DNA from 4 places in the Paenibacillus sp. FSL M7-0802 genome. Region 4 is predicted to be linked to each of the others. Evidence: a T-box and tRNA genes for the amino acid it is inferred to sense, from the RefSeq annotation. Region 4 holds a T-box; the other regions hold tRNA genes.
What was found. The T-box of region 4 lies ahead of argS (arginine--tRNA ligase). A T-box ahead of a tRNA ligase gene usually reads a tRNA of that ligase, here a tRNA-Arg.
Positions count from the first base shown of each region.

Region 1: it has a tRNA-Arg gene. The T-box ahead of argS (arginine--tRNA ligase) is inferred to sense a tRNA for this amino acid. The anticodon was not compared.
Region 2: it has a tRNA-Arg gene. The T-box ahead of argS (arginine--tRNA ligase) is inferred to sense a tRNA for this amino acid. The anticodon was not compared.
Region 3: it has a tRNA-Arg gene. The T-box ahead of argS (arginine--tRNA ligase) is inferred to sense a tRNA for this amino acid. The anticodon was not compared.

Region 1 covers NZ_JBBOSD010000001.1:3,591,153-3,598,631, reverse strand. The annotation lists gene cdaA (diadenylate cyclase CdaA) at 1-380, opposite strand, end outside; gene MHB54_RS16675 (anti-sigma factor) at 602-1,225, opposite strand; gene sigW (RNA polymerase sigma factor SigW) at 1,376-1,942, opposite strand; gene ppc (phosphoenolpyruvate carboxylase) at 2,134-4,926, opposite strand; tRNA gene MHB54_RS16660 (tRNA-Gly) at 5,665-5,735, opposite strand; tRNA gene MHB54_RS16655 (tRNA-Pro) at 5,745-5,818, opposite strand; tRNA gene MHB54_RS16650 (tRNA-Arg) at 5,837-5,913, opposite strand; tRNA gene MHB54_RS16645 (tRNA-Gly) at 5,919-5,993, opposite strand; tRNA gene MHB54_RS16640 (tRNA-Leu) at 6,004-6,084, opposite strand; tRNA gene MHB54_RS16635 (tRNA-Lys) at 6,096-6,171, opposite strand; tRNA gene MHB54_RS16630 (tRNA-Gln) at 6,176-6,250, opposite strand; tRNA gene MHB54_RS16625 (tRNA-Val) at 6,306-6,381, opposite strand; tRNA gene MHB54_RS16620 (tRNA-Glu) at 6,393-6,464, opposite strand; tRNA gene MHB54_RS16615 (tRNA-Thr) at 6,476-6,548, opposite strand; tRNA gene MHB54_RS16610 (tRNA-Asn) at 6,552-6,627, opposite strand; rRNA gene rrf (5S ribosomal RNA) at 6,647-6,763, opposite strand; rRNA gene MHB54_RS16600 (23S ribosomal RNA) at 6,915-7,479, opposite strand, start outside.
Region 2 covers NZ_JBBOSD010000001.1:4,294,304-4,301,782, forward strand. The annotation lists rRNA gene MHB54_RS19770 (23S ribosomal RNA) at 1-939, shown strand, start outside; rRNA gene rrf (5S ribosomal RNA) at 1,092-1,208, shown strand; tRNA gene MHB54_RS19780 (tRNA-Asn) at 1,228-1,303, shown strand; tRNA gene MHB54_RS19785 (tRNA-Ser) at 1,307-1,398, shown strand; tRNA gene MHB54_RS19790 (tRNA-Glu) at 1,416-1,487, shown strand; tRNA gene MHB54_RS19795 (tRNA-Val) at 1,498-1,573, shown strand; tRNA gene MHB54_RS19800 (tRNA-Met) at 1,603-1,679, shown strand; tRNA gene MHB54_RS19805 (tRNA-Asp) at 1,706-1,782, shown strand; tRNA gene MHB54_RS19810 (tRNA-Lys) at 1,811-1,886, shown strand; tRNA gene MHB54_RS19815 (tRNA-Gly) at 1,922-1,996, shown strand; tRNA gene MHB54_RS19820 (tRNA-Arg) at 2,002-2,078, shown strand; tRNA gene MHB54_RS19825 (tRNA-Leu) at 2,091-2,170, shown strand; tRNA gene MHB54_RS19830 (tRNA-Pro) at 2,178-2,251, shown strand; gene MHB54_RS19835 (BofC C-terminal domain-containing protein) at 2,366-3,070, shown strand; gene ruvC (crossover junction endodeoxyribonuclease RuvC) at 3,301-3,804, shown strand; gene ruvA (Holliday junction branch migration protein RuvA) at 3,801-4,415, shown strand; gene ruvB (Holliday junction branch migration DNA helicase RuvB) at 4,466-5,473, shown strand; gene MHB54_RS19855 (SpoIID/LytB domain-containing protein) at 5,702-7,479, shown strand, end outside.
Region 3 covers NZ_JBBOSD010000001.1:2,352,749-2,360,227, reverse strand. The annotation lists tRNA gene MHB54_RS11090 (tRNA-Ser) at 1-28, shown strand, start outside; tRNA gene MHB54_RS11085 (tRNA-Glu) at 61-132, shown strand; tRNA gene MHB54_RS11080 (tRNA-Val) at 139-214, shown strand; tRNA gene MHB54_RS11075 (tRNA-Met) at 245-318, shown strand; tRNA gene MHB54_RS11070 (tRNA-Asp) at 344-420, shown strand; tRNA gene MHB54_RS11065 (tRNA-Phe) at 487-559, shown strand; tRNA gene MHB54_RS11060 (tRNA-Thr) at 586-661, shown strand; tRNA gene MHB54_RS11055 (tRNA-Tyr) at 666-751, shown strand; tRNA gene MHB54_RS11050 (tRNA-His) at 771-843, shown strand; tRNA gene MHB54_RS11045 (tRNA-Gln) at 861-935, shown strand; tRNA gene MHB54_RS11040 (tRNA-Lys) at 940-1,015, shown strand; tRNA gene MHB54_RS11035 (tRNA-Leu) at 1,030-1,116, shown strand; tRNA gene MHB54_RS11030 (tRNA-Gly) at 1,123-1,197, shown strand; tRNA gene MHB54_RS11025 (tRNA-Cys) at 1,208-1,278, shown strand; tRNA gene MHB54_RS11020 (tRNA-Arg) at 1,305-1,381, shown strand; tRNA gene MHB54_RS11015 (tRNA-Pro) at 1,404-1,477, shown strand; tRNA gene MHB54_RS11010 (tRNA-Gly) at 1,487-1,557, shown strand; gene MHB54_RS11005 (PAS domain-containing sensor histidine kinase) at 1,758-2,861, opposite strand; gene MHB54_RS11000 (response regulator) at 2,854-3,507, opposite strand; gene MHB54_RS10995 (GAF domain-containing protein) at 3,651-4,100, opposite strand; gene MHB54_RS10990 (Crp/Fnr family transcriptional regulator) at 4,400-5,140, shown strand; rRNA gene MHB54_RS10985 (16S ribosomal RNA) at 5,723-7,278, shown strand.
Region 4 covers NZ_JBBOSD010000001.1:411,063-418,541, forward strand. The annotation lists gene MHB54_RS02175 (ABC transporter ATP-binding protein) at 1-186, shown strand, start outside; gene MHB54_RS02180 (S-layer homology domain-containing protein) at 312-1,280, opposite strand; gene argS (arginine--tRNA ligase) at 1,545-3,272, opposite strand; T-box leader at 3,331-3,589, opposite strand; gene MHB54_RS02190 (four-helix bundle copper-binding protein) at 3,667-3,996, opposite strand; gene MHB54_RS02195 (MogA/MoaB family molybdenum cofactor biosynthesis protein) at 4,259-4,774, shown strand; gene MHB54_RS02200 (nicotinate phosphoribosyltransferase) at 4,841-6,304, opposite strand; gene MHB54_RS02205 (cysteine hydrolase family protein) at 6,425-6,991, opposite strand; gene MHB54_RS02210 (NUDIX domain-containing protein) at 7,059-7,479, opposite strand, start outside.

The DNA of each region.
Region 1 (7,479 bases), 3.2 Mb from region 4:
CTACGTGATAAATAATTCAGCGCCTTAATCATTTCTCCGATTAACTTGTTAATTTCTTCATCATCCGCAGACGAACGCCCAAATAGTTTGCCACGCCCCAACTGTTCTAGTGCACGACGCAACTCAGGCTGAAAAATAATAAAGATAGCCACCACACCAAAGGTGAACATCTGGTTCATCAACCACTTGAGGGTATACAAATCAAACCAGGTACTAACCGCCCAAATGACAACCAGAAATAGAATCCCTTTCAACAATTGAACTGCACGCGTTCCGCGAACAAGTAAAATAAGCTGATACATAATATAGGTTACGATCAAAATGTCGATAATATCTTTAATGGACTCTTTCCAAGTCAGGTCCGCAAAATAATCCAACATGCGCATGCCCCCGCAATTTTCTGTAGTGAGTGGGTGTAATATGTACACAGTATGCTCTCTCTATCTAGGTTATAACGATCAGGCTCACGTTGCAAGCTGTGTGACAAAAGAACCGCTAAAATCAGTAAAATACAGTACAATTCGCCAGCTTCATATACAAAAAAACGCCTTTTCCAGCGGAAAGAGGCGCTCGATATCGTCCTTGCCATTTCAAGCTTCTTTTATGGAGAAGAGGGTCCCCCGAATAAATCAGTAACCTTGTACCAAATCCAATCCAAGGTTTGATCAATACTTTTAACCTGTCCTGCAATATGAGCGGTGGACGCTTGATAATAAGAACCATCAATTACAGTTACATTTCCTTCCACATCGCCGTATACACGGGCTTCACCATTTTGCACTGTTAGATCTCCGGCAATGGATTTCCCTTCAGGCACAATCACAGTATCACCCTGAATAACGACTTGATCCAGTTGGCTTCCTTTGACTACCAATTGATGGTCCGTGCTAGAAAAGCTAGCCATGCTTGAGCATATAACAATAAGGAAGAAGGCAGCGGCTGTTACAGCGGGATGCCTTTTCACCCACGTCAGCATAGGCACCGCAGTCTGTCTTTTATGCGGTGGCAAAGCATTCATAATGCGAAATGTCAGCTCATCCGATACACACGGCACTTGATGATAGCGTGTACCGTAAAGCATCGCATCCGTCCGCTCCAGCTCTTTAAAACGCATGCGGCATTCCGGGCAGTCTAACAAGTGCTGTTCCAACTCATGTTTGTCCTGCTCAGACAGGTCGCCATCTAGATAGTCATGCATAAAAGAGACGGCTTGTTTGCAATCCATATGAGCCAATCCTTTCTAATATTCTTCCGTGTTTCTCAACATAACATGCTCCGGCTTAGAAACTTTGCTCATCTTACATACGTTACAACGAGCATTATGTTTCATAAAAACATCTACGCAGACTCTTTTCCTAGAATCTATGCGCATGATCTATAGCTTGTGCTCCAGTTTTTTGCGCAGAAAATCCCGGCCCCTGTGTACTCTTGTCTTAATCGTGGTGACTGGGAGATTGAGCACATCGCTGATTTCCTGTAAGGAAAGCTCCTGCAAGTACCGTAAAACCATAATCGTCCTATATTTATCCGGAAGGCTGTCAATGGCGTCATGAATTAAAGCCTGCGTTTCGGACAGAAGCGTACTCCCCTCAGGGGTAAGCTCTTCACTGGCGAGCATGGCGTACCCATCGACACCTTCCTGATCATTCATTTCAGCATCAAGTGAGTATGTAGGTTTTCTCCTTCGCAGACGATCAATGCACAGATTTGTAGCAATTCGATAAATCCAGGTTGAGAACTTCTGTCCATGATCGTATTTTTCCAAATTACGATACACACGCAAAAAAGTTTCCTGCACCAGATCCTCCGCCTCATGGCGATTACCTAGCATCCGGTAGGAAAGATGAAAAATCCGATCTTTATATAACTCGACTAACTCCGCAAAAGCTCGCTGATCACCTTTCTGTACCAGCCTCACCAAGCGGCTTTCCATATTATCCACTCTATACTCCCCCAGACTTGCTGATGGGTTACTTACTACATGTTTATGATTATTCATCGTAGTTTAATTTTATCCGGAAATCAACTGTAGTATTGTTACTAACTGCAAGCACACCTGCCATCAATATACAAACAGCACAATCGGGCACCCCATGAGTACCCGATTGCCTGTATTCGTACAACCACACTATATCAGCCCGTATTTCTTAAGCCTGCGGCAATTCCGTTAATCGTCAACAATACCTCACGCAGCATTTCAGTGTCATCACCGTTCTGATCCCGCAGCTCCCGTAGCTCACTTAGCAATTGAACCTGCAAGTAACTTAACGGATCAACATAAGGATTACGCAACCGGATAGATTCCTGAATAACCGGCACGTCGTCCAAAATCTCGGATTGTCCGGTTATTTTCAAAATCAACTCAGATGTCAGCTTGAACTCCGCTGAAATCTGTCCGAAAATGCGCTGCCGGGCCTCTTCGTTATCCGACATCCCAGCGTACTCTTCTGCAATCAGTAAATCCGCTTTAGCGATTGCCATTTGCAGTGTATCAATAAGTGACCGGAAGAAAGCAGAGTCCCTAAACATCGTTTGCAGCACTTTAAGGTTATCCTCATTGTTTTGATAGAAGCTTTGCAAACCTGTTCCAGCCGCATACCACGCAGGTAATAAGTAACGGCTTTGTGTCCATGCAAAAACCCATGGAATGGCGCGCAAGTCCTCAAAACGTTCGCTGTTCTTACGCTTGGACGGACGAGATCCAATATTCAGCTCGCCCACCTCAGGCAACGGTGTAGATTCTTTGAAGAAGTTGAAGAAATCTGGATCTCGGAAAATCAAATCCTGATACTTATCCAGTGATACTTGGGAAATGCGGGCGATAATCTCCTCCCAGCTCTCCTCAAACACTTCCTTCTTCCCGGAACGATGATATGCCACAGCCGTAATCAGCGCCGATGTTGCCTGCTCCAAGCTCCGGTACGCGATGCCTCTAAGCGAGTATCGGGATGATAGTACTTCGCCTTGCTCCGTAATCTTGATTCCGCCTCCAATCGTATGAGGAGGCTGAGCCAAAATACTGCGATTAAGTGGCATTCCACCACGACCCAGCGCACCTCCACGACCGTGGAAAAACTTCACTTTTACGCCAAACTCATTAACTACTTCCGTAATGCTATTCATAGCGACCCGAAGTTCCCAGTTCGCTGTAACCACACCGCCATCTTTATTACTGTCCGAGTATCCCAGCATAATCTCCTGAAGCTGGTCCATCGCAGCCACAGATTGTCGATATACAGGCAAGTTCATCAATCTTCTCATAATATCAGGTGCAGCATGCAGATCATCTATCGTTTCGAACAAAGGGACGGATTGCAGCGTACAGATAACAGTACCATCCTTCTCGATGCGGAACAGGCCTACCTCTTTGGATAAGACCATAACCTCCAGTAAGTCACTGGCTCCCTGAGTCATACTGATCAAGTAGCTTGTAATGGACTGCTTGCCGAATTCCTCCTGAGCCAAATAAATCGTACGATATACGTCAAGACATTCCTGTGTACTATCGCTATATTTTAAATACGGTGAAGTAATCGGACGAGGTTCATTCAGCAGCTTTTCCAGCAGATTTATTTTTTCTTCTTCTGACAGCTTACTGTAATCCGACACAATATTCATTTTAGAAAGAATTTCAGTCATCGCATTTTCATGTTCTTGACTATGCTGACGCACATCCAGCGTAGCTGTATGGAATCCAAACAACTCTACCTGGCGAATCATCTTTTGAATATATGTGTTTGCTACATAATCGGCAAAATGATGACGCAGGCTGTTATCAATAACATTTAGGTCTGCAATGAGCTCTTCCGCAGAATTATAACGCTCATTGGTGCCCTGTTTGCTTTCATCCAGGATGTTGTTCACTTTAGCAATCATATATGCCAGTTTAATGCGATATGGCTCTTTTTCGTTATGCCATACTTCCATCTTTTTAAGTGTAATGTGTGTACGGTCTTCTTCAATAGAAGCCAGCAGATCATCGGAAACTCGCACAATGCTGGTGCTGAAACTCAAGTAACCCATGAGTTCCTTTAACGTGTGCTGATATTCTCTCAAAGCCAACTTGCGCTGCATACGTAACGTTTCCCAAGTCACATGAGCTGTCACAGACGGATTGCCGTCTCGGTCTCCACCGATCCAGGAACCAAATCTCAGATAAGTGGGTATGTGCCATTTTTGTTCGGGATAATATTTGTCCAAACATCGTTCCAATTCTTGGTACACATCTGGGAGTACATGAAACAAGGTCTCGTGAAAATAATACATTCCATTTCTCACTTCATCTAATACAGTTGGCTTGCGATCACGCAGCTCATCTGTCTGCCACAGCGTAATTACTTCGTTTAGCAGATTCTCCCGTACCTGTTCCCGCTCACGCAAGGTAAGCATCGGATTATCCAGCAGCATGACGTCCTCGGAAATGCGCTTGTGGATATCCAGAATTACTCGTCGTGTCGCTTCTGTAGGATGTGCGGTCATGACTAGCTCCAAAGAGAGCTCTTTCAGCAAGTTGCTAACGTCCTCAGCGGAGAAGCCCCCTTGTTTAAGCTCCTGAACGGAACTTTCAATGGAACCGGGCTGAACATCTTCACCAGCGGAATGCTCATAATCCCGCTTACGACGAATACGATGGTTTTGCTCAGCGATATTCACCAACTGAAAATAAATCGCAAACGCGCGAATAACCTGGTGACGAATATCCGTATCCAGTCCGCTGACCATTTGTTTGAAATTCTCATACAACTCCGGCTGATACCCGGCACGTAACGATTTACTTGTCTCACGTATTTTCTCCACGATATCCAAAAGTTCGTTGCCACCCTGATGAACCAAAACCTCACCAAGAATATTCCCTAGAAAACGAACGTCCCGCCGTAGCAGATTGTTGGATTGGTTTTTGTTAGCGGTTAACGTAAGCTCAGTCATGCTTTTCCCCCCATCTGATCTGTTCCACACCATATACAGTTGTAGCAAAGGTACGTATACACACGAAATTTGACACTTTCTTAACATCATACAATAAAAACGCATGAAAAGCTGCAAAATTTACAGTAAAAAATCATCTTTTTGAATTACTTCTTTCGAGAAAATATTGGATTGTTATGAATAAATATGAAATTAATAAATAGAAATGAATGTATACACTAGTGATGCGTGAAACATTATGCACAGTCTCTTATAAAGAGTGTGTTTTTAAAGGTACAAATTCATGCGACATAGTGTGTATATGTTTATTATTTGTTGACAAAGTCAACTCCATTAGCCTTCTATCCACAAAGATATACACAAATTAGCCATTTTCTCAGTGTTTCTAGGGTATTTCCTCTTTAACACTTCGCTTTTTACCCACATAAATAAAGGGAAATGTGCACAACCCAAGAGCAACTGTTGAGTTATCACCATGAATTCGTACCATAATAGCTATAGGATTCCTATATTTAAAGGATTTGATCACGAAATTAGCCTTACTGCAGGAGAAAGGGGAACGTTAGAGGGGAAATTCGGGATCTAGGTGTCAAAAGTAACAAGAGCCTATGTACAATATGCACAAGTCATCCCCAACTGTGCATGACAGGAGACATAATTGCACTAGCTTATATACATAGAAGTAAATGTAATGTGGACAAAATAAAAAGAAGCCTTTCGGCTTCTAGGTAATCGGTAAGCGGGTGATGGGAATCGAACCCACGCTATCAGCTTGGAAGGCTGAAGTTCTACCATTGAACTACACCCGCAAAATAGTATCGGGATGACACGATTTGAACATGCGACCCCCTGGTCCCAAACCAGGTGCTCTACCAAGCTGAGCTACATCCCGATATAATTTTTTAAAATATGGCGCGCCCTGAGAGATTCGAACTCCCGGCCTTTTGATTCGTAGTCAAACGCTCTATCCAGCTGAGCTAAGGGCGCAAATATGGAGCGGACGACGGGAATCGAACCCGCGACCCTCGCCTTGGCAAGGCGATGCTCTACCGCTGAGCCACGTCCGCAAAAACAAGATGCGCGTGGAGGGACTTGAACCCCCACGTCAAAGACGCTAGATCCTAAGTCTAGTGCGTCTGCCAATTCCGCCACACGCGCATGTAATACAATGGTGAGCCATGAAGGACTCGAACCTTCGACACCCTGATTAAAAGTCAGGTGCTCTACCAACTGAGCTAATGGCTCTTAATGGCTGGGGATATAGGATTTGAACCTATGCATGACGGAGTCAAAGTCCGTTGCCTTACCGCTTGGCTAATCCCCAATATGCATATGATTCACAATTCCCCAAGATTTCATCCAGGTAAGAGGATGAAAAATGGTGGAGGCTGAGGGGCTCGAACCCCCGACCCTCTGCTTGTAAGGCAGATGCTCTCCCAGCTGAGCTAAGCCTCCATAATATCCTATGACCCGTAGGGGATTCGAACCCCTGTTACCTCCGTGAAAGGGAGGTGTCTTAACCCCTTGACCAACGGGCCATCCTATAACAAGCTCTCAACCGGGTTCGAACCGGTGACCTCATCCTTACCATGGATGCACTCTACCTGCTGAGCTATGAGAGCAAATGGCTCCCCGAACAGGACTCGAACCTGTGACAACTCGATTAACAGTCGAGTGCTCTACCAACTGAGCTATCAGGGAATATTAATCATAAAGCTCTGCTTGGCGACGTCCTACTCTCCCAGGACCCTGCGGTCCAAGTACCATCGGCGCTGGAGGGCTTAACGGTCGTGTTCGGGATGGGTACGTGTGGAACCCCTCCGCTATCGCCACCAAACATGAATTTGCTGTGCAAATTCTACCGTACGGTTATTCGGTTCATCACTTATCGTGTGAATGAATAGCCATGCGCTTATCATATGTCACTTGTACATACCTTCAAGGTTACACCCTGAAAACTGGATCCGAAACTTATTTGCGTTTTATTTTAGGATAAGCCCTCGACCGATTAGTATTGGTCAGCTCCATGCATTACTGCACTTCCACCCCCAACCTATCTACCTCGTCGTCTTCAAGGGGTCTTACTAATTGGGAAATCTCATCTTGAGGGGGGCTTCACGCTTAGATGCTTTCAGCGCTTATCCCTTCCGTACATAGCTACCCAGCGGTGCTCCTGGCGGAACAACTGGTACACCAGCGGTACGTCCATCCCGGTCCTCTCGTACTAAGGACAGCTCCTCTCAAATTTCCTACGCCCACGACAGATAGGGACCGAACTGTCTCACGACGTTCTGAACCCAGCTCGCGTACCGCTTTAATGGGCGAACAGCCCAACCCTTGGGACCTACTTCAGCCCCAGGATGCGATGAGCCGACATCGAGGTGCCAAACCTCCCCGTCGATGTGGACTCTTGGGGGAGATAAGCCTGTTATCCCCAGGGTAGCTTTTATCCGTTGAGCGATGGCCCTTCCATGCGGTACCACCGGATCACTAAGCCCGACTTTCGTCCCTGCTCGACTTGTAGGTCTCGCAGTCAAGCTCCCTTCTGCCTTT
Region 2 (7,479 bases), 3.9 Mb from region 4:
AATTCTGACCCGCACGAATGGCGTAACGACTTGGGCGCTGTCTCAACGAGAGATCCGGTGAAATTTTAATACCTGTGAAGATGCAGGTTACCCGCGACAAGACGGAAAGACCCCATGGAGCTTTACTGCAGCTTGATATTGAATTTGGGTACGATCTGTACAGGATAGGTGGGAGCCGTTGAATCTTGAGCGCCAGCTTGAGAGGAGGCATCCTTGGGATACCACCCTGATCGTATCTAGGTTCTAACTTGGTACCGTGATCCGGTGCGAGGACAGTGTCAGGTGGGCAGTTTGACTGGGGCGGTCGCCTCCTAAAGAGTAACGGAGGCGCCCCAAGGTTCCCTCAGAATGGTTGGAAATCATTCGAAGAGTGCAAAGGCAGAAGGGAGCTTGACTGCGAGACCTACAAGTCGAGCAGGGACGAAAGTCGGGCTTAGTGATCCGGTGGTACCGCATGGAAGGGCCATCGCTCAACGGATAAAAGCTACCCTGGGGATAACAGGCTTATCTCCCCCAAGAGTCCACATCGACGGGGAGGTTTGGCACCTCGATGTCGGCTCATCGCATCCTGGGGCTGAAGTAGGTCCCAAGGGTTGGGCTGTTCGCCCATTAAAGCGGTACGCGAGCTGGGTTCAGAACGTCGTGAGACAGTTCGGTCCCTATCTGTCGTGGGCGTAGGAAATTTGAGAGGAGCTGTCCTTAGTACGAGAGGACCGGGATGGACGTACCGCTGGTGTACCAGTTGTTCCGCCAGGAGCACCGCTGGGTAGCTATGTACGGAAGGGATAAGCGCTGAAAGCATCTAAGCGTGAAGCCCCCCTCAAGATGAGATTTCCCAATTAGTAAGACCCCTTGAAGACGACGAGGTAGATAGGTTGGGGGTGGAAGTGCAGTAATGCATGGAGCTGACCAATACTAATCGGTCGAGGGCTTATCCTAAGAATAAAACGCAAATGAGTTTCGGATCCAGTTTTCAGGGTGTAACCTTGAAGGTATGTACAAGTGACATACAATAAACGCATGGCTATTCATTCACACGATATGTGATGAAGCGAATAACCGTACGATAGAATTTACGATGTAAATTCATGTTTGGTGGCGATAGCGGAGGGGTTCCACACGTACCCATCCCGAACACGACCGTTAAGCCCTCCAGCGCCGATGGTACTTGGACCGCAGGGTCCTGGGAGAGTAGGACGTCGCCAAGCAGAGCTTTATGATTAATATTCCCTGATAGCTCAGTTGGTAGAGCACTCGACTGTTAATCGAGTTGTCACAGGTTCGAGTCCTGTTCGGGGAGCCATATGGAGAGGTGTCCGAGTTGGCCGAAGGAGCACGATTGGAAATCGTGTAGGCGCCAAAAGCGTCTCGAGGGTTCGAATCCCTCTCTCTCCGCCATAATTATTTTATTGTATGGCCCGTTGGTCAAGGGGTTAAGACACCTCCCTTTCACGGAGGTAACAGGGGTTCGAATCCCCTACGGGTCATAAGTAGTATGGAGGCTTAGCTCAGCTGGGAGAGCATCTGCCTTACAAGCAGAGGGTCGGGGGTTCGAGCCCCTCAGCCTCCACCATTTATTTAAATAGAAGTCCCTAATATTATCGCGGGGTGGAGCAGTTCGGTAGCTCGTCGGGCTCATAACCCGAAGGTCGCAGGTTCAAATCCTGCCCCCGCAACCAATTAACTTTTGAATGTAAACTGCTATGGAACTGTGGTGTAGAGGCCTAACATGCCTGCCTGTCACGCAGGAGATCGCGGGTTCGAATCCCGTCAGTTCCGCCATTTTTACAAAGTTATATTACCCTGTTGGGAGCCATTAGCTCAGTTGGTAGAGCACCTGACTTTTAATCAGGGTGTCGAAGGTTCGAGTCCTTCATGGCTCACCATTCATGAACTTATATGTCATGGATATAATGATATTGCGGACGTGGCTCAGCGGTAGAGCATCGCCTTGCCAAGGCGAGGGTCGCGGGTTCGATTCCCGTCGTCCGCTCCATATTTGCGCCCTTAGCTCAGCTGGATAGAGCGTTTGACTACGAATCAAAAGGCCGGGAGTTCGAATCTCTCAGGGCGCGCCATTAACTTCATAAGCCGGTGTGGCGGAATTGGCAGACGCGCGCGACTCAAAATCGTGAGGGAAACCGTGGAGGTTCGAGTCCTCTCACCGGCATCTATTTCGGGATGTAGCTCAGCTTGGTAGAGCACCTGGTTTGGGACCAGGGGGTCGCATGTTCAAATCGTGTCATCCCGATTCAAAAGGAAAGTCGCTGGAAGCAGCGGCTTTTTTGTTATATTCATATCTTTTTGTATAAATCAGTAATCGTCAGGTCACACTAACACAAAAAGTGGGACGGAAGGGATTACTGTGAAGCGATTAAGTTGGAAAAAACAGATGAAACGGCGCTGGAAACAGTGGAGAAGAACAGTGTGGGCTTGTAGCATTTTTGGTGCGGCTTGTTTGCTGGCAGGGTTGGGTATTCTGTTTTCGAATTATTTGCAGGCTATGTTGTCACAGCCACTCGCTACTACCGTCATGGCAGAGGAGAGCGTGGAGGAGGCTTCACATCTGAGTCCAACTGAAGATCACTCCTCACAGACGCAACTATTGCAAAGTATTCGTGCTTCCGGTATAAGCAGGAAGACCCGTCTATTAACCACCTACGTGTGTGGTACGGAAACACTTTCCTTGGGAACACTAAGTTCACAGCAGCTAGAGACCTTACTGAAGCAACATCCCGATTGGAAGGGGCGACTTAATACCAAAGGAGAGGTGTGGCTGGAGCGCAGGGTGGAAGACTTGTCAGAGTCATGCAAAGAGCGTGGATACATGGGTTTGAGCACTGACGGCCAGCTTACATTGTATGAAGGGCTACCTAAAAGAGAAAAAGTTATCCGCACTTTTTTTCAATTGGATGTGGGTTCCATGGAGACGGCCTTGCCAGAAGGGGTGTATAAACAACTTCAGCAGGGGATCCGTGTACAGGATATAAATGAGTATAACAGTGTAATCTCCACTTTTAGTGACTTTGCCGTGGAGCGAACACAAAGGGTATTAAAGCAGCACTATTGATTACAACTACGGAGACGTTAGGCATTGCCCATGAGGTGAGGCTTGAAGCGTCTCTTTTTATGTTTTTACTCACGTTTAAATTTTTTCCTCTATTAGATACAAAGTTTTGTTATAATGAAAAGAACGACACATATGTTCGCTTTATATGGTATTTGGCCATGATTATATTAAGGATAACGTCTGGCTATTGTTTAGTTAAGCCATGTTTGAGCGATAGGGGAGAGATTTTTTTGCGTTTTTTAGGAATTGATCCGGGCATTGCCATTGTGGGCTTCGGATTTGTAGACAAGATTGGCAGCAAGGTGGTTCCTGTACAGTATGGCTGCATCCAGACGGAGGCCCATACACCGGAAGAAGAAAGGCTGCTTCATGTGTATGAAGGCATGTTGCAATTAATAGATAAATATAAGCCTGATGCGGTAGCACTGGAAAAGCTCTTTTTTAATCGCAACGTTACAACCGCTATGTCTGTAAGTCAGGCACGTGGGGTGCTGGTACTAGCTGCAAAACAACGTAATTTGCCTATAGGTGAATACACGCCGATGCAGGTAAAGCAGGCTATTGTAGGGTATGGTAAGGCTGAGAAGAAACAGGTACAAGAAATGGTTAGAATGTTTCTAAAGCTTCAAGTTGTGCCCAAACCGGACGATGTAGCGGATGCTTTGGCGGTGGCTATTTGTCATGCGCATTCTTATGGACTAAATTCAAAATTAAATGAGGTATTGCGAAAATGATAGATTTCTTGCGTGGTTCTGTGGCCCATTTGGAAAATGAATATGTCGTTTTAGATGTGCAGGGTGTAGGGTACCGGGTATTTTGTCCGAATCCTTACGCGTTCGCCAAAACTGAAGGTTCAGTGGTCATTTACATTCACCATCATGTAAGGGAAGATGCTATTTTACTGTTCGGTTTTGCGACTCGTGAGGAGCAGCAGCTGTTCCGTAAACTGATTGATGTATCTGGTATTGGACCGCGTGTTGCGCTTGGTATTTTAGGAGGCGGTACGCCTGCTCATGTGGTAACGGCGATTTATCAGGAGAATATCACATTTCTCACCAAGTTACCGGGGATCGGTAAAAAAACGGCACAACGTATGATTCTGGATTTGAAAGATAAGCTCGACGGTATTGGCTCGTTGGGGATGGCAACCGGATTGTTTGCTGAGCCTGTCGTAGAAGAAGGCGAAGGTTCATATTGGGGCGAGGCCCGTGAGGCGCTCAAGGCGCTGGGTTACACTGATGCTGAGTTGGATAAGGTATGGAGCAGAATGAAGAAAGATGCGAAACCTGATGAATCTGCTGATATTTTGATGAAGCGGGCTTTGCAACTGTTGTTTGCCGGATAGGACGCTGATGTCCGTTAACAAATGTCTGGTGAAAAGAGGAGCGATGGAATATGGATGACCGGATTATTTCCGCCAATTTGATGATGGAAGACCAGACGGCGGAGCTAAGCCTTCGCCCCCGTTATCTAAATGAATATATCGGCCAAAATCAGGTTAAGGAAAATCTGAAAGTATATATTGAAGCGGCCAAAATGCGTAAAGAAGCGTTGGACCATGTACTGTTGTACGGACCGCCGGGGTTGGGTAAAACAACTCTTGCTAACATTATTGCCAATGAGTTGGGGGTTAATCTGCGTACAACTTCAGGTCCTGCAATTGAAAGACCGGGAGATTTGGCAGCATTGCTGACCAATCTTCAAGAGGGTGATGTTTTGTTCATTGATGAGATTCATCGCCTTCATCGTACGGTGGAAGAAGTCATGTATCCTGCAATGGAGGATTTTGCGCTGGACATTATGATTGGTAAAGGCCCGAGTGCACGCTCGGTCCGTCTGGATTTGCCACCCTTTACCCTTATAGGGGCCACTACGCGCGCTGGGCTGCTCTCTGCGCCATTGCGTGATCGGTTTGGTGTTATTAGTCGATTAGAGTTTTATACGACAGACGAGCTGGCTTACATCGTGTCCAGGAACGCGGATATTATGGAGATTGAAATTGTCGGGGATGCGGCAGAGGAAATCGCATTGCGTTCACGGGGGACACCGCGTATTGCCAACCGACTGTTAAAAAGGGTGCGTGATTTTGCCCAGGTTGCTGGAGACGGTATTATTCATTCTGAGTTAGCTGCAGAGGCGCTAAAGAGGCTTCAAATAGATCCACTCGGACTTGATGAAATTGATCATAAAATGCTTAAGGCCATGATTCATTCATTCAGGGGCGGGCCTGTAGGATTGGACACAATTGCTGCGACCATTGGGGAGGAGAGCCAGACAATTGAGGATGTGTACGAGCCCTATTTGTTACAAATTGGCCTTTTACAAAGAACACCTCGGGGACGAACAGTGACTCCGGCGGCATATGGCCACCTTGGAATTCCAATGCCAACGGATCCACGGTGATTAGGAAACATGAAGCACTTTTAAAAAAATCATTGCATGGTTACACGCAAGTATGGTGAATACGATATCGGCTGACGGATGATTGAGGGAAGTGAGAATGTAAGTAAGATTCGAGCGGGTTCATATTTTGGTTTATTCCGCCGATGTATTTAAAGGGACAGACAAGGGTCGAGATCCCGATAAATTACGCAATATAAGTGCTAGACAGCTAGATTGGGGGAGCCAGAAATGAGTGGAGAAGCATTTAACCGAAAAAGTATTTTCGGTGCATGGATGGGCCGGGCCAAACGAGCAGCAGCGATTATGGTATTAGCTACAGTGTGCATACCTTGGTCTTCGGGCGTTCACGCTGCTGCCGCCCAAGAGGATATTCGTGTAGTGATTTTTGCGGATCTAGGTAGCAAATATAAAGCGACAGTTCCCGCTGTAACCTTGAAATCATCAGGAGGTCTGAGTGTTGGACAGAACAGTGGAGGCAGTTTTCAAACTTGGATGGGACTGCCAGACAGTACGGTTCGTTTTAGTGTAGACAGCTATCGGGTGAAGGTACTTGAAGGAAATGAAGCAGCGGCGATAAAAGCGGCCCAAGCCCTGCAAAAGACTAATGATAAACCTACGGTTTTTATCGGTTCAAAAAATGGTAGCTCTGTGTATCAAGTGTACGCGGGAATATATGCTAGTGAACAGTCTGCGCAGGCTGCTGTACAGCGGATTTCCTCCGCAACCGGAGCGCAGCCCGAGGTTAAGGGAAACAAGCATTGGTCCACAGGAAGCTACGGAAGCGAGCAGGAAGCTAATCTCGTTCGAACGACAATTGCTGCGGCAGGCTTTGATGCTTTTACTGTGATTCAATCAAGAGGCCAGTATGCTGTATGGGTTGGAGAAGAAAGTAATGACAGCAAGCTGTCGGCTTTGAAAACAGAGCTGGAGAGCAAGCAACCAAGACTCACGCTGTCTAAAGTTAATGCTACTCAAACTGGCCTCATTATAAGACAGGAAGCAGGAGTCACGACTGGCTCGCAGGTGATGTCTCATTACATTCTAAGTGGTTCTGATAATAGCAAGGTAATTGTTAACGGCGGTAATAATGGAATACAAGTGGTCGAAAGATCCCAGCGTACATATCGCGGCGAGATGGAGATCGGCATGACGTCAGGCCAGCTGGCGCTTGTGAACGAAGTTCCTTTGGAGCAGTATTTGTATTCCGTGGTAGGAGCAGAGGTCTATTCCTCATGGCCAGATGAAGCGCTCAAGGCTCAAGCGGTAGCGGCTCGTAGCTACGCGCTTGCCCAAGGCAATCGGTTTCAGATCGGCAATGTAGTAGATGGTACGTTAAGCCAGGCTTACAACGGTAAGAGCTCGGAACATGCCAATGTCAATGAGGCTGTAGATGCAACAGCTGGTGAAGTCATTAAAAGTGGCGGCAAAGTGGTCGAAGCTGTATTTTCATCTAATGCGGGCGGTGTGACAGCAGATGCTTCCGAAGTGTGGAACAGTGGTGGCGAAGCCTTTGCCAGCGTAGACAGCTCGGGGGATACTTCGGCACAAAAAGGAGCACAGGAATGGTATCATGTACTTCTCTCCAGTGGCAAGACAGGTTATATTCGTGAGGATAATGCTAAGGAACTGGAGGGTGTCACAGAAGCGGGGTTAGACAAAATCACCGTCACTGCGGAAAATACAAATGTGCGTCCTATTCCCCAAATCCAATCGACAGTTACACCAATAGCCAAGGCGCAGCCGGGCGAAGAGATAATTGTATTAGAAAAGGTGCCTCAGTCCGGAGACTATGCATGGGTGCGGGGGCCCTTTACGTCAGCTCAGCTTGCTAAATCCCTGCAAGGGAAAGTCACGGGCACAGTGCCTTCCTCTATTAATCACCTTGATGTCACCAAACGTGGTCCATCAGGGCGAGTGTTGGAGGTTGAAGCGGACGGATCCCCTTTGAAAGTGAAATATCCGGATATGTTTCGCTCAGCGATGGGCGGACTCCCAAGCACACTGTT
Region 3 (7,479 bases), 1.9 Mb from region 4:
GAGGGTTCGAATCCCTCTCTCTCCGCCATAAATTTATTGGAATCAGAACTTATTTTGTAAGGCCCGTTGGTCAAGGGGTTAAGACACCTCCCTTTCACGGAGGTAACAGGGGTTCGAATCCCCTACGGGTCATAATATGGAGGCTTAGCTCAGCTGGGAGAGCATCTGCCTTACAAGCAGAGGGTCGGGGGTTCGAGCCCCTCAGCCTCCACCATAAGAAAATTTGATAAGTCCCTTTTAATGTCGCGGGGTGGAGCAGTTCGGTAGCTCGTCGGGCTCATAACCCGAAGGTCGTAGGTTCAAATCCTGCCCCCGCAATTAATTTCCTATTGGAAATGCCTCTGGAACTGTGGTGTAGAGGCCTAACATGCCTGCCTGTCACGCAGGAGATCGCGGGTTCGAATCCCGTCAGTTCCGCCATTTTAATCTCATATATAGTTGACATATATAGTGTGGATTATATGGTGTAGTAATAAAACAAAATATGGCTCGGTAGCTCAGTCGGTAGAGCAGAGGACTGAAAATCCTCGTGTCGGCGGTTCGATTCCGTCCCGAGCCACCTTTCAAGTGGGAAATGAGTAATGTGCCGGTGTAGCTCAACTGGTAGAGCAACTGACTTGTAATCAGTAGGTTGGGGGTTCAAGTCCTCTCGCCGGCACCATTTTGGAGGATTAGCGAAGTGGCCAAACGCATCAGACTGTAAATCTGCTCCCTTACGGGTTCGGTGGTTCGAATCCATCATCCTCCACCAGTCTTTTCATAATCATATGGCGGTCGTGGCGAAGTGGTTAACGCACCGGACTGTGACTCCGGCATTCGTGGGTTCAAGCCCCATCGGCCGCCCTTTATTCTTAATTTATTGGGGATTAGCCAAGCGGTAAGGCAACGGACTTTGACTCCGTCATGCATAGGTTCAAATCCTATATCCCCAGCCATTAAGAGCCATTAGCTCAGTTGGTAGAGCACCTGACTTTTAATCAGGGTGTCGAAGGTTCGAGTCCTTCATGGCTCACCATTTATAATTATTTTGCGGTCGTGGCGGAATTGGCAGACGCGCACGGTTCAGGTCCGTGTGGGCTAACCCCCGTGGAGGTTCGAGTCCTCTCGACCGCACCATATTTTGCGGACGTGGCTCAGCGGTAGAGCATCGCCTTGCCAAGGCGAGGGTCGCGGGTTCGATTCCCGTCGTCCGCTCCATTATCCATACGGCGCCATAGCCAAGTGGTAAGGCAAAGCTCTGCAAAAGCTTCATCCCCAGTTCAAATCTGGGTGGCGCCTTGACTGCTCATTATGGATTTAAATATGCGCCCTTAGCTCAGCTGGATAGAGCGTTTGACTACGAATCAAAAGGCCGGGAGTTCGAATCTCTCAGGGCGCGCCATTTCTTAAAAAAAGTATAATGTCGGGATGTAGCTCAGCTTGGTAGAGCACCTGGTTTGGGACCAGGGGGTCGCATGTTCAAATCGTGTCATCCCGATACTGATTTGCGGGTGTAGTTCAATGGTAGAACTCCAGCCTTCCAAGCTGGTAGCGTGGGTTCGATTCCCATCACCCGCTTTTTGCTATAGCGGATTCTTGTTGCCTCAGTGGTGACACCTTATAAATAAAGAGAGCCTGTCTGGGGACAGAGCTCTCTCTTTTTTTGTATTTATCTTCATGTACCCACAATGTATTGATTATTCATAATCTCGGTATCGGTGTATATCGTTCTGATCATACAACTGGTATACACCGATAACCGATCTAGTGGACAGTTTTTACACGGGAATGGTCAGCTGGATGGAGGTTCCCTCATCTGGAGCAGAGGTCATGCTCATAAATCCCCCTACCCCTCTAGCTCGTTCTTCCATACTGAACAATCCAACTCCCTCTCCTTGGGACTTTCCAGAGAATCCAATGCCCTCATCCCGAATGGTCACTTGTATCATTTCATCTTGATCCTCAACGTCGACATATGCCTCCGCTACATCTGCGTATTTGGCTACATTCGTTAATGCCTCCTGTACAATCCGATAAATTGCTATTTCCTTGCGAATATCAAGGCGTTTACGTAGAGTGCATTGAAAATGCACCTCAATCCCGTAATGAGAACAGAAGTTTTCAATATAGGTTCTTATAGCTGGGACGACACCCAAATCATCCAGAACTGAGGGACGAAGTTCCCACGCTAGACCACGAACATCTTTGATGATGTCGGTCACCTGCGAACGAAGACTCTCCAGAGCAGCACTAGGTTGTTCGGCAAGTTGGCTATCTAACTGAATAATAAGTGAAAACAAGCTTTGTCCTATCCCATCATGTAGCTCTCTTGAAAAGCGTTTACGTTCTTCTTCCTGTATTTGCATGACTTGCGTCATCATAGACTGGAGTTCTGCTTCTACTTTCTTCAGTTTAGTGACCTCATTGCGGATCGCTAAGTACTGATAGGGTTTACCTTCCTCGTCCATAAACGGAACGATCGTAGTATTCACCCAGTAGTAGCTGTTATCTTTAGCACGATTACGTATTTCTCCTTGCCATACCTCACCTGAACGGATTGTAGTCCACAGGTTTTTCATGAAGGCAGGGGTATGATAGCCTGAATTAATGAGACGATGATCCTGACCGATCAGCTCTTCACGACTGTATTGCGAAATCTCACAAAACTTGTCGTTCACGTACTGAATAATACCTCGATGATCGGTCAAAGCAACAATGGAAGACGTATCTAGAGCAAATTTTAGATTGGATAGTTGGTGGAGTGAGTTACGTAGTGCATGGAGAAAAGGGGACTCTGGTATATAAATTTCTAGATCATTCAGCAATGTATCGGTTGATTCACCAAAGGCATGCTGCAGTAAAGGATTAGAAGGTTCATTCATAATGGAGCAGCCCCTTTTTTAGTGCGAATTTGACTAGCTCAGGTCGTGTTTTCAAGTTAAGCTTCTCCATAAGGTTACTTTTATGGGACTCTACGGTTTTGACGCTAATCACTAGGTGCTCGGCAATTTCCTTGTTGGCATATCCTTTGGCTACCCACGATAGAATCTCCTTTTCCCGCTCAGATAGGGATTCATAGGGTCCGGCTATGCCTTCCTGTTTGATTTTGTCCAGATATTCACTCATCAGTCGTTTGGTTGCATTCGGGTACAAATAGGCACTACCCTCGGCTACAGACTGGATGGCAGCGAGCAACTCCTCGTGAGGTGCGCTTTTTAAAATATATCCGGATGCTCCAGCCTGAATGGCCCGGAACAGATATTCTTCATCATCATGCATTGTTAAAATAAGGACTTCTGTGTCGGGCAACTTTTTTTTTAATTCAGTGGTTGCCGTGAGACCATCTTTGCCAGGTGGCATGCTAAAATCCATGAGCACCACATTAGGTTGTAGCTCCACTGCCTTGTGGATTGCCTCATCCCCGTCTGCTGCATCTCCTACTACCTTGATACCGTTTTTGCCGTCCAATAGGGCCATGAGGCCAGAACGTACGACAACGTGATCATCCACTACTAGTATACGAATCAATTTGTCATCCCCTCGAACGGTAAAAAAACCGTGCGTTTTGTCATAATCATAGCAAATTTTAGGGATTTCAATCAACAAAGATAGTTAGGGACAGTCATATCAAGTATTTTATGAGTTTCATTATCTACAGAAACATTGTTGATCTATGGAGTAAGAGGGTAAGCACATAGTTGGCTAAGGCGTTGAGCGACTTGAGTGGCCTCGGCTACATCAGACTCTGTGAACATCCTCACATCACGATTACCAAGAAGCAGCACACCGTTGGGCAGATCCCCTGTGCTGGAAAAGGGAATAGCAACAGCAGAGTGAAGCTGCTCGGCCAGCATTAGTGCACATTCCTGACGCAAACGTATACTACCTGATAGCAAAGCACTTACAGTCACGGTACGTCCCAAGCGAACAGCCATCCCGGCAATACCATGGCCAATCTTAAAAGAAATAAGACGATAGCGATTGCTTCGGCTACCGGAGGCGTAATACCAATGCAACTTACCACCCGACTTGGACATAAATGCAAGGGCAGTGAGATCACCATAAATAGTATCTCTCAACTGATTCAGTTCTTTTCGCATTTCATCCGTTATTTGTAGCATAGAAGACACATCCTTTTTCATAACCAAACTATATCTCTAATTCATTGTAGTTCCGACAGTTACAAAAGTAGATCAGGGAACCCCCTGATCTATAGGCGCAGGAAACACTGACTTTTCATCTGGTCGGGTAAGGAGTAGGGAAAAGGCCGATAAATGGGGCATTAGCTTACCTCGGAAGTGATATTTATCACAGTAAATCAGGGAGTAGGAAGGTATAAAATCAGGTGTTCTCCCGATAACAACCCAGGCATTAAAACATTATGATATAGATATCAGGTAAACACGAGGAGGACGCTAACATGCAAGCCACTTGTATGGAACGGTTTGGGGACGAAGCGGAACGCACGGGAATTCAGATTTATTTGACAGAAGAACATTTGGATCTGCTAAAAGATATTATGTCCTGGAAGAAGGTAAAGGCAGGCGTTATGCTTTTCCGAGAGGGCGATGATGCAGAGCAGCTTTATTATATACATTCAGGTCATGTTAAACTTCGTAAATCGACAGAAGATGGTAAAGAACTGATTCTGACCATTCAGCATCAAGGTGACTTAATTGGGGAATTTAGCGGGATAGATGGAGAAGAGTATAGCTGCACTGCGGAAACAGCCGATGTGTGTGAGTTAGGCGTCGTGCTTGTTAAGGATCTGGAGTCGCTCTTGTCCAAAAATGGGGAAATGGCACTTCAGTTCATCCAGTGGATGGCGATGAAGCAACGCATTATGCAATCGCGCTTTCGGGACTTACTGTTGTATGGTAAAACTGGAGCGCTAGCGTCTACATTGATCCGTGCTAGCAATACATGTGGCGTGGCTGTGAAGGATGGCATTTTACTAAATATGAAGCTTAGTCACTCCGAATTAGGTGAGATGATTGGAGCGACACGAGAGAGTGTGAACCGGATGCTGAGCGCGCTGAAAGAGCAGGGAACCCTAGATACAAGGGATGGAAAGATTGTCATTCACGATCTCAAGGTATTACGTGGCATGTGCTGCTGTCCTTCGTACGGCCAATGTGCCCATGAAATTTGTCGCCTCTAATATTATGAATACCATTAGGCGGGGTCCAAGAGGCTTCGCCTTGTTGCATGTCTTCTAACAATCTAGCACATGGGGTAACGGGGTTAACGAACAAAATAGATTACAAAAAAACTAATTAACGTCGTATAGCGGTTAATTACCAATAATATATTTATATTAAATGGAACTGAACACATGACATTTTATGAACTAGCTGTTTTGAAATAACATTGGAGCTAATAATGGTTGACTAAACGGTGAAAGGGATTTTAAGTTTGAAAAAGGGATTATTTACAAGTTGCTTTCTTTTGCTGAAAATGATATATTATTTGAGCTGACAATAAAACAGCAGTTTCAAAAGCGAAAAACTTGGGTGAAACGATCTTCAAAAAAAGAAAAAATAACCCTTGTATTTTTGAAACGAACATGATATGATCTTATAGCTGCTGAAAAACGCAGCGAAAGAGAAATGTTTGATCTTTGAAAACTGAACAACGAGTGAGTAAAACGATTTTGTTCGCAAAATCAAACAAGAGATATTTTTATCTCGTCAGTTTCAAAATGAGCTTATCGCTCTTTCTATAAACCAACTTCGGTTGGTCTTTAATGGAGAGTTTGATCCTGGCTCAGGACGAACGCTGGCGGCGTGCCTAATACATGCAAGTCGAGCGGGGTTGATTAGAAGCTTGCTTCTAATCAACCTAGCGGCGGACGGGTGAGTAACACGTAGGCAACCTGCCCACAAGACAGGGATAACTACCGGAAACGGTAGCTAATACCCGATACATCCTTTTCCTGCATGGGAGAAGGAGGAAAGACGGAGCAATCTGTCACTTGTGGATGGGCCTGCGGCGCATTAGCTAGTTGGTGGGGTAAAGGCCTACCAAGGCGACGATGCGTAGCCGACCTGAGAGGGTGATCGGCCACACTGGGACTGAGACACGGCCCAGACTCCTACGGGAGGCAGCAGTAGGGAATCTTCCGCAATGGGCGAAAGCCTGACGGAGCAACGCCGCGTGAGTGATGAAGGTTTTCGGATCGTAAAGCTCTGTTGCCAGGGAAGAACGTCTTGTAGAGTAACTGCTACAAGAGTGACGGTACCTGAGAAGAAAGCCCCGGCTAACTACGTGCCAGCAGCCGCGGTAATACGTAGGGGGCAAGCGTTGTCCGGAATTATTGGGCGTAAAGCGCGCGCAGGCGGCTCTTTAAGTCTGGTGTTTAATCCCGAGGCTCAACTTCGGGTCGCACTGGAAACTGGGGAGCTTGAGTGCAGAAGAGGAGAGTGGAATTCCACGTGTAGCGGTGAAATGCGTAGATATGTGGAGGAACACCAGTGGCGAAGGCGACTCTCTGGGCTGTAACTGACGCTGAGGCGCGAAAGCGTGGGGAGCAAACAGGATTAGATACCCTGGTAGTCCACGCCGTAAACGATGAATGCTAGGTGTTAGGGGTTTCGATACCCTTGGTGCCGAAGTTAACACATTAAGCATTCCGCCTGGGGAGTACGGTCGCAAGACTGAAACTCAAAGGAATTGACGGGGACCCGCACAAGCAGTGGAGTATGTGGTTTAATTCGAAGCAACGCGAAGAACCTTACCAGGTCTTGACATCCCTCTGACCGGTCTAGAGATAGACCTTTCCTTCGGGACAGAGGAGACAGGTGGTGCATGGTTGTCGTCAGCTCGTGTCGTGAGATGTTGGGTTAAGTCCCGCAACGAGCGCAACCCTTATGCTTAGTTGCCAGCAGGTCAAGCTGGGCACTCTAAGCAGACTGCCGGTGACAAACCGGAGGAAGGTGGGGATGACGTCAAATCATCATGCCCCTTATGACCTGGGCTACACACGTACTACAATGGCCGGTACAACGGGAAGCGAAATCGCGAGGTGGAGCCAATCCTAGAAAAGCCGGTCTCAGTTCGGATTGTAGGCTGCAACTCGCCTACATGAAGTCGGAATTGCTAGTAATCGCGGATCAGCATGCCGCGGTGAATACGTTCCCGGGTCTTGTACACACCGCCCGTCACACCACGAGAGTTTACAACACCCGAAGTCGGTGGGGTAACCCGCAAGGGAGCCAGCCGCCGAAGGTGGGGTAGATGATTGGGGTGAAGTCGTAACAAGGTAGCCGTATCGGAAGGTGCGGCTGGATCACCTCCTTTCTATGGAGAATCGTTTCCTGCAATGGAAACATTCAAATAAGCAAGTACAATGTACCTGCGACCGGATATTCAATTCGGTTCATCACGTTCGTGTGAATGAAATGAATATCCTTAACTTACTCACTCGTTGCTCAGTTTTGAGAGCTCAAACTCTCAAGCTTCGACGAATGTTTCATTCACACATCCGTGTGGAATCGAAAT
Region 4 (7,479 bases):
GACCAAATTTTGGTGCTTCATCGGGGTGAAATTGTTGAACGGGGCAGCCATGACGAACTTATGGCTCAAGGCGGTCGTTACTTCCAAATGTATCAGCTCCAGTCGGGAACAGTTGCAACAGATTCGGCTTCATCCTCTGCACATGCTGCGCAAGATGACCTACTTGCAAGCAAAGTCAGCATTTAAAGCTTGAATAGCCCTATTGCTTAGGGCTAACGATTAACATTTGGTATGAAAAAAACCAGCAAGTCTCCCCTACAAATTGGAGGCTCGCTGGTTTTATTTATATCTATAACATAGGGCTCGTAATTTTATTTAGCTACAGACGTGCCTGTTCCTGTGGGCGGAAGCACTGTTCCATCTACTGCTTTAAGCGTAACCTTATACTTGCTGTCTACCAATGTGCTTGTGTGGGTATCCGTAATGACCTGAATATTCATTTCCCCTGGCTTTGGACTAGTCAGCTTGTAGTAAATTACTGCATTCGTATCATCTACGTAGTCGATGTGATCCACTTCAATGCCGTAACCTGGATTAGGTGCCTGCAGACGGGTGATTGTCACTTTGTTCTGCTCGTCATTTGCCTTTTCTATACTCATACTAATGTTATTTTGTTGAACCGGATCTACAGGCTCAGCCGGATTTTCAGGAGTAGCTTCAACCGTTTTATGACTTTGTACAAATTCGGATGCGTTATAGACCATTTCTGCTGCCTCCATCCGCGTTACTTTACGATCCGGGTTAAAGTTGCTCTGTTCGTCCAATTTTGCAATTTTGGTCAATAGCAGGAATTGAACGGCTGCATTTGATTCCTGGTCTAGTTTTTTGCCATCCGCTACATTAATTAACATACGGATAGTTGGATATTCACCCGTTGCACTCACTGCTTTATACAGAATATTCGCAAATTGTTCTCTTGTCATACGGGTGCTTGGATCAATATCTGGTGACAAAGGGATTTGGTGTTGGGCTGCAATCCGATAGGACTGGGCATACCATGCAGAAGCCGGAATGTTTGCAAAGGAACCCGTTGTGAAATCAGGCATTACCTGAAGATCCATTGCACGAACAACCAAGTGTACTCCTTGTGCATACGTGAGCGTTTGATCCGGTGCAAATTTATCCTTGGTTATTCCTTGAATAATTCCTTTGTCCTGAAGTGAGTTTACGATCTTCTCCTGTTCAGCTCCCTTTATATCACGAAAAGCAGAGGCCGACGTAGCTACTGCCAATGAGCAGATGACAAGCAGGGCAGCTGTCACGCTTTTGTTCTTTTTCATGAGATACACCTCCATGTTTACTTTGCTTCTACACTTACCGACGCAATAAAAGCATCAAATGTTTCAAATATGCACAAATTGGTTGCAAAACAGTGGAATACCTGCGTTTAGTGTACCCGTCTAACTCTTTTCTGCTCACAATCTTTATACATACCCAAAAGTGCCTGTAACCGATTTATTTTTTTACAGTATTCCTTTGGAAGATCCAGGTCTGGGTAGCAGTCATCCCGCCAGCAAAAACTCGCTCCCCTTTGTTCGCTTTGCTTACATCCGATTCGGTGCTTTCAGACCAAGAAGTTGCAGCGCGCATGCCAGAATATCGGCAGTTTGTTCCGCCAACTGAATACGCCACTGTCCACCATCGACAATCCTTTCCTTGGCGTAAAAACGGTTAAACGCCTGGGCCGTATCCAATGCAAATCTCGCAATTACCGAAGGCTCCAGTTGGCGAACCGCACGTATCAGTTGTCCGTGATAGCGATCCAACTGCTTAAGCAGCGCCCAACCTGTGTCACCCAACATTCCATCCGATACGTCATTCAAATCACGAGAATGGCTATCTTGGACAAGGGCGTTGTCGCTAGAATTGGTATTATCAACATCGACGCGAGCGTGAGCTTTCTCCAGAAGGCTGCGTATGCGCGCATGAGTATACTGCACATAAGGCCCGGTCTCGCCTTCAAAGGTCAGCGCCTCCTCCAACGAAAAATCCACTTCATTCAGCCGGTTGTTTTTTAAATCACCAAAAATAATCGCCCCGATACCAACGTCCTCAGCTACTGCCTGTTGTTCCTGCAAATCGGGGTTCTTCTGAGTAATGATGGCTTGAGCACGCGCTATAGCTTCATCCAGCACCTCCTCCAGTTTGACAACTTTTCCGCGTCTTGTGGACATTTTCTTACCCGCAAACCGCATTAATCCAAACGGCACATGCTCACATTGCTCCGCCCAAGCCTCCCCTGCATGCTTCAGCACCGCAAACACCTGCTGAAAATGCAACTTCTGTTCTCCACCAACGACGTACAGCAACCGATCAGCCTTCATCACTTCATGACGATAAATCGCTGTTGCCAGATCACGTGTCGGATAAATGGTGGTCCCATCCTTTTTTAGAATAAGACACGGAGGCAGTTCCTCGTCTTCCAGACGAACCACGAGCGCACCATCACTTTCCTCCAGCAATCCTTTTGCTCTTAATTGAGCAACAACTGCCTGCATCTTATCATTGTAAAAACTTTCTCCCAGCACATGGTCAAATGTAATGTTTAGACGCTGGTACATACGATCAAATTCACCCAGACTAACTTCAACAAAAAACTCCCATAGTTGTTGAGCCTCAGCATCCCCATGCTCCAAACGTCGGAACCACTCGCGGCCTTCATCCTCCAAAGTCGGATCATGCTCGGCCTCCTGATGAAAACGAACATATAGCTTCAGCGATTCACCAATCGGATCATGTTGTAGCTGCTCCTCATTTCCCCATCTTTTATAGGCCGCAATTTGCTTGCCAAACTGTGTTCCCCAATCCCCAAGATGATTCACACTAACTGGAACATATCCGGTTTCACCAAGAATACGATACAAGGCAGCACCGATAACAGTAGAGCGAAGATGACCGATACCAAACGGTTTGGCAATATTGGGCGAGGACATATCAATAACTACCCGCTGTCCGTGCCCGATATTGGGCCTGAGGAAATCGGCCTTGCTCAATTCAGCAAGCATAAGTGGAATATGAACAGATCGATCCAATGTTATATTTACATAGGCACCCGATGCTGAAGCAGTTAAACCTTCTTCATGATTCACTAGCTCCGCCAATTCCAGTGCAATGTGCTGTGGAGACTTTCGAAACTTTTTGGCCAGCACAAAACAGGGAAACGCCACATCTCCCCATTCAGGCTGCGGAGGCACCTCAAATAAAGATAAAATTTCTTTCTCCTCCAAGCCCGTATGGGCCAATATCGCTTGAGCAGCAATCCTCATCAACATGATCTCTCTCCTCTTTTTATAGAATCTAACAAAAAAAGCCCCCGCCTCTTGAAATAATTCAAGAGACGAGAACTTTAATATCCCCGCGGTACCACTCTTCGTAAATCGGTTGTGTAGTTACAGCTAACTTACACAAATCGCGATTTCACTCCAATGACTAATAACGGTGTCTGCCGGGCTGATCTACTAGAAGTTCTGCTCGTTGGGTCAACCGTCTCCCGGGTGCGCTTCACATCGGACCTCATACCGGCTTACACCTCTTCCGGCTCGCTGTAATGATACGGCTCCGCTGCTACTCTCCCGTTCCATGACGTTAATTCCAATCATTATACAAACCTATTCAGTAGAAAGCAACCTATTATTTCCTCTTCAGGCACTAGTTCCATATATGTAATTACACTGCCACCAACTGGCGGCACGCCTGAACGCAACGACGGCAGGCTTCTGCACAATGCTTGCAGTGATCATGGGAATGCTTGCTGCATTCAGCAGCACATACCTCACAGGCCTTGGCGCACAGCTCACAGATTTGCTCGGCAAAATCCGTTCCACGCTGCAGCATTTGAGCAGCAAATCCGCATATTTCTGCACATTCCCTACTCACTCGAATACATTCACGCAGCATAGCTAAATCATATTCCTTCAAACTCGCTACGTAACATACATTGCAAGCGTTCATACATTCCAGGCAAGCATCCACGCATTGTTGGTATGAATGATTCATATTACATTACCTCCCAGTTGTTGACCCTGCTGTACTATTACCCGCTGACCCTTGAGATTAATCATTTGATGTGCGCGCTTTCAATAAAATAAAAACAAAGTAATCCCGACTTATGTAAGGAAGTGTACTATATTCCAGTGTGCAAGTGCAAGGATATTAATCACATGGATTTTTAGCCCCTGTTTCTGACTTGCATACACTCAGTCATTGCTCTATTGTAAAAAGTGTATGTCTAACCACCGATCAAGGAGTGAGCATTTCAATGAATATGTCTTCTGTAGAGGAGCATCGACAGGAATCCCCGCAACAGGTTAATTGCATGGTCGTGACTGTCTCGGACACCCGCACCGTGGAAACAGATACTGGGGGACGACTGCTCATGGATCTACTAGAAACCAATGGATATAAGGTTGTTCGATATGTCATCGTCAAAGATGACTACGAAGGTATTCAGCAGTTAGTATCCGAAGCAGCGGCACAGGATGAAATCGAGGCTGTACTTTTGACAGGCGGTACCGGTATTTCTCCACGTGATACTACATATGAAGCCGTCTCCTCTCTACTGGATAAGGAACTACCTGGCTTTGGAGAAATCTTCCGTTATTTAAGCTTTGCTGAGGACATTGGTTCAGCAGCTATCTTAAGCCGGGCTGTAGCTGGCACTGTGGGCCAGACAGCTGTATTTTCTATGCCTGGCTCACGTGGAGCCGTTCGTTTGGCAATGGAACGCATTATTGTCCCTGAGCTACGACATGTGATGAGAGAAATTTATAAATAAGCTCCTATTTCCTACATGCCGCGACACAAAAAGGCACCCCATACATTCATGAGGTGCCTCTTCCAACTATTCTTTTTCTTCAACTTCGGGCTGCATATAGCTATCGATCAGCTTTTGCTTCAGCTCCCATACCTTCTCGCTCAGATTTACACGATAAATTTCAGGGTTCAGCTTCCGCAAATATTCTGGCCAAAACAGTTTCAACTGTGAAGTATGGTAGGCACGAATTTCATCCAGCTCAGGAAGCTCATATACCTTCTGTCCATTTATAAAAATAGGCTCAAGCATTGGTACGGCTTCATAATTTTCTACATACTTCTTCATATACGGATGCAAAGGGTTAAACAGCTTCAGGCGCTTACCATTACGCGGACGCTCTTCATCCGGGAAAGAAATATAATCGGCCACAGCTCTCCCTTTTTTCTTATCCACAATGCGATATACATCCTTCTTGCCTGGTGTGGATACTTTTTCTGGGTTACCCGAGATCTTAATCGTCGGCAACATTTCGCCATCCACTTCACGCTCAACCAGCTTGTACACCCCGCCAAGCGAAGGTTGATCTGAAGCCGTAATAAGCTGTGTTCCTACACCCCATACATCAATACGTGCCCCTTGGGCTTTCAGGTTAAAAATCGTATTTTCGTCCAAATCATTGGAAGCTACGATTTGTACGTAATCTAAGCCTTCAGCATCGAGCATTTCCCGCGCCTGAATGGATAGATAAGCCAAGTCACCGCTATCCAGACGGATTGCATTCATACGCTTGCCCTGACTCTCCAGCATTTTTGCTGTCCGAATCGCATGAGGAACACCACTTTCCAGCGTGTCAAAGGTGTCTACCAACAGTGTAACCTGGTCTGGTAAAACCTTCGCATACACGTCAAACGCCTCCTGCTCCGTCATAAAGGTCTGCACCCATGAATGGGCATGTGTTCCCTTCGTCGGGATTCCAAAGTGCTCGCCTGCCAGCATATTAGAAGTCGCGTCAAAACCTGCCACATAAGCTGCTCGTGCTCCCCAAATCGCCGCATCTGCTTCCTGCGCACGCCGTGTTCCAAATTCGAGCAGTGTATCGTCACTTGCCACCTGCTTGATGCGCGATGCCTTTGTCGCAATGAGTGTCTGATAGTTCATAAAATTCAGCAATGCCGTCTCGACAAGCTGCGTTTCCATAATCGTTCCTTCAACACGCACCAGAGGCTCATTTGGAAAAACAAGTGCCCCTTCTTTCATTGAATGGACTGTTCCACCAAACTTAAACTGGCGCAGCGCCTCCATGAACATGGGATCATACTTCTCTTCCTGCTCAGAAAGGTAGCGAATGTCCTCTTCTGTAAACCGCAAATTTGCAATATAATTCACAATGCGTTCCAGACCAGCGAACACGGCGTATCCATTACCAAAAGGGAGTTTACGGAAATACGCCTCGAACACAGCTTTACGCTGATGACTTCCGTTCACCCAATGGGCGTACATCATATTAATCTGATATTTATCTGTATGTAATGCGAGGCTCGTTGACTGCATCGTAATCATCCTCTCTGACTGTCCCCAGGTTTGTGGCAGCGTACCGCCTCATCTGCCCAGATTCAGCAATATCCGGCTCCATTTTGTTATCGGACATTGGTGCACAATCGTTAAGTTATTTTACTTCTTCTGACGTAAAACCGTATCCTCAGCCGACCGTACCGCGGCTCCAAGACTTCCCTCAAAATGACCCAAAGCCCAATCATGTCCAGCTTGATTAAAGCTCGCCACAGCGTCCTTGTATACAGTAATAGCAAAACCTTTGTTATAAGCATCTACAGCCGTATGCAGCACACATATATCTGTACACACACCAATTAGATGAACTTCCAGAACACCACGTTCACGCAGCCTGAGCTCCAGATCTGTGCCCGCAAAAGCACTGTACCGTGTTTTATCCAACCAGTAGATAAGATCACTTTGTTGCTCATAAAGGCTACGAAGCTTGCCATACAAATGTCGTCCGTTGGTTCCACGTATATTATGTGGAGGAAACAGCTTGCTCTCCGGATGATAAAGGTCGTTCTCCTCATGCAAATCCACAGCCATGACAACAAAGTCCCCTTGATCCACATATGCCTGCGTAATTGCTGCGATCCGTTCATCCAACTCAATCGCAGGTTGTCCTACAGGCAAACTACCGTCCACAAAATCTTTCGTGTAATCAATAACAATTAGTGCCTGCATCGTACGGTCAGCTCCTTATCCTCAAAGTGATATTGTACGTTCTATGCGTAACCTATTACATTAGGCGTTACGTGTAGATAGATAAACGCGGTACTCTGTCACTAAAACGGTACAACTGTGCCGGTCTTTGTGAATACTGGTTGGAACTGAGCGGTTTGCCATTCTCATCACGCACCTCTTCCAGTATTCCCTGCCTGCTACGAGTCGATGTTATTTTGCGAATAAAGTTTGGCTCTTCGAAATCCGGTACGACACTCTGAATCACCTGATATAATTCACCCAGTGTAAAATGTAGCGGTAAAAACTGCTTGGCTATCGTCGTCTGAAGCATCTGCAACTGAATTTTGCGATAAGCATCTACAATGATATCCCGGTGATCGAATGCCAGCTCCAATTCCTCCAACGCTTCGCGGATCGTGAATAGCCCAACCTCGGAAGCATCATCGGCCGCCTGACGCTGTTCCAACATCCATTCTTCTACCAGCGCA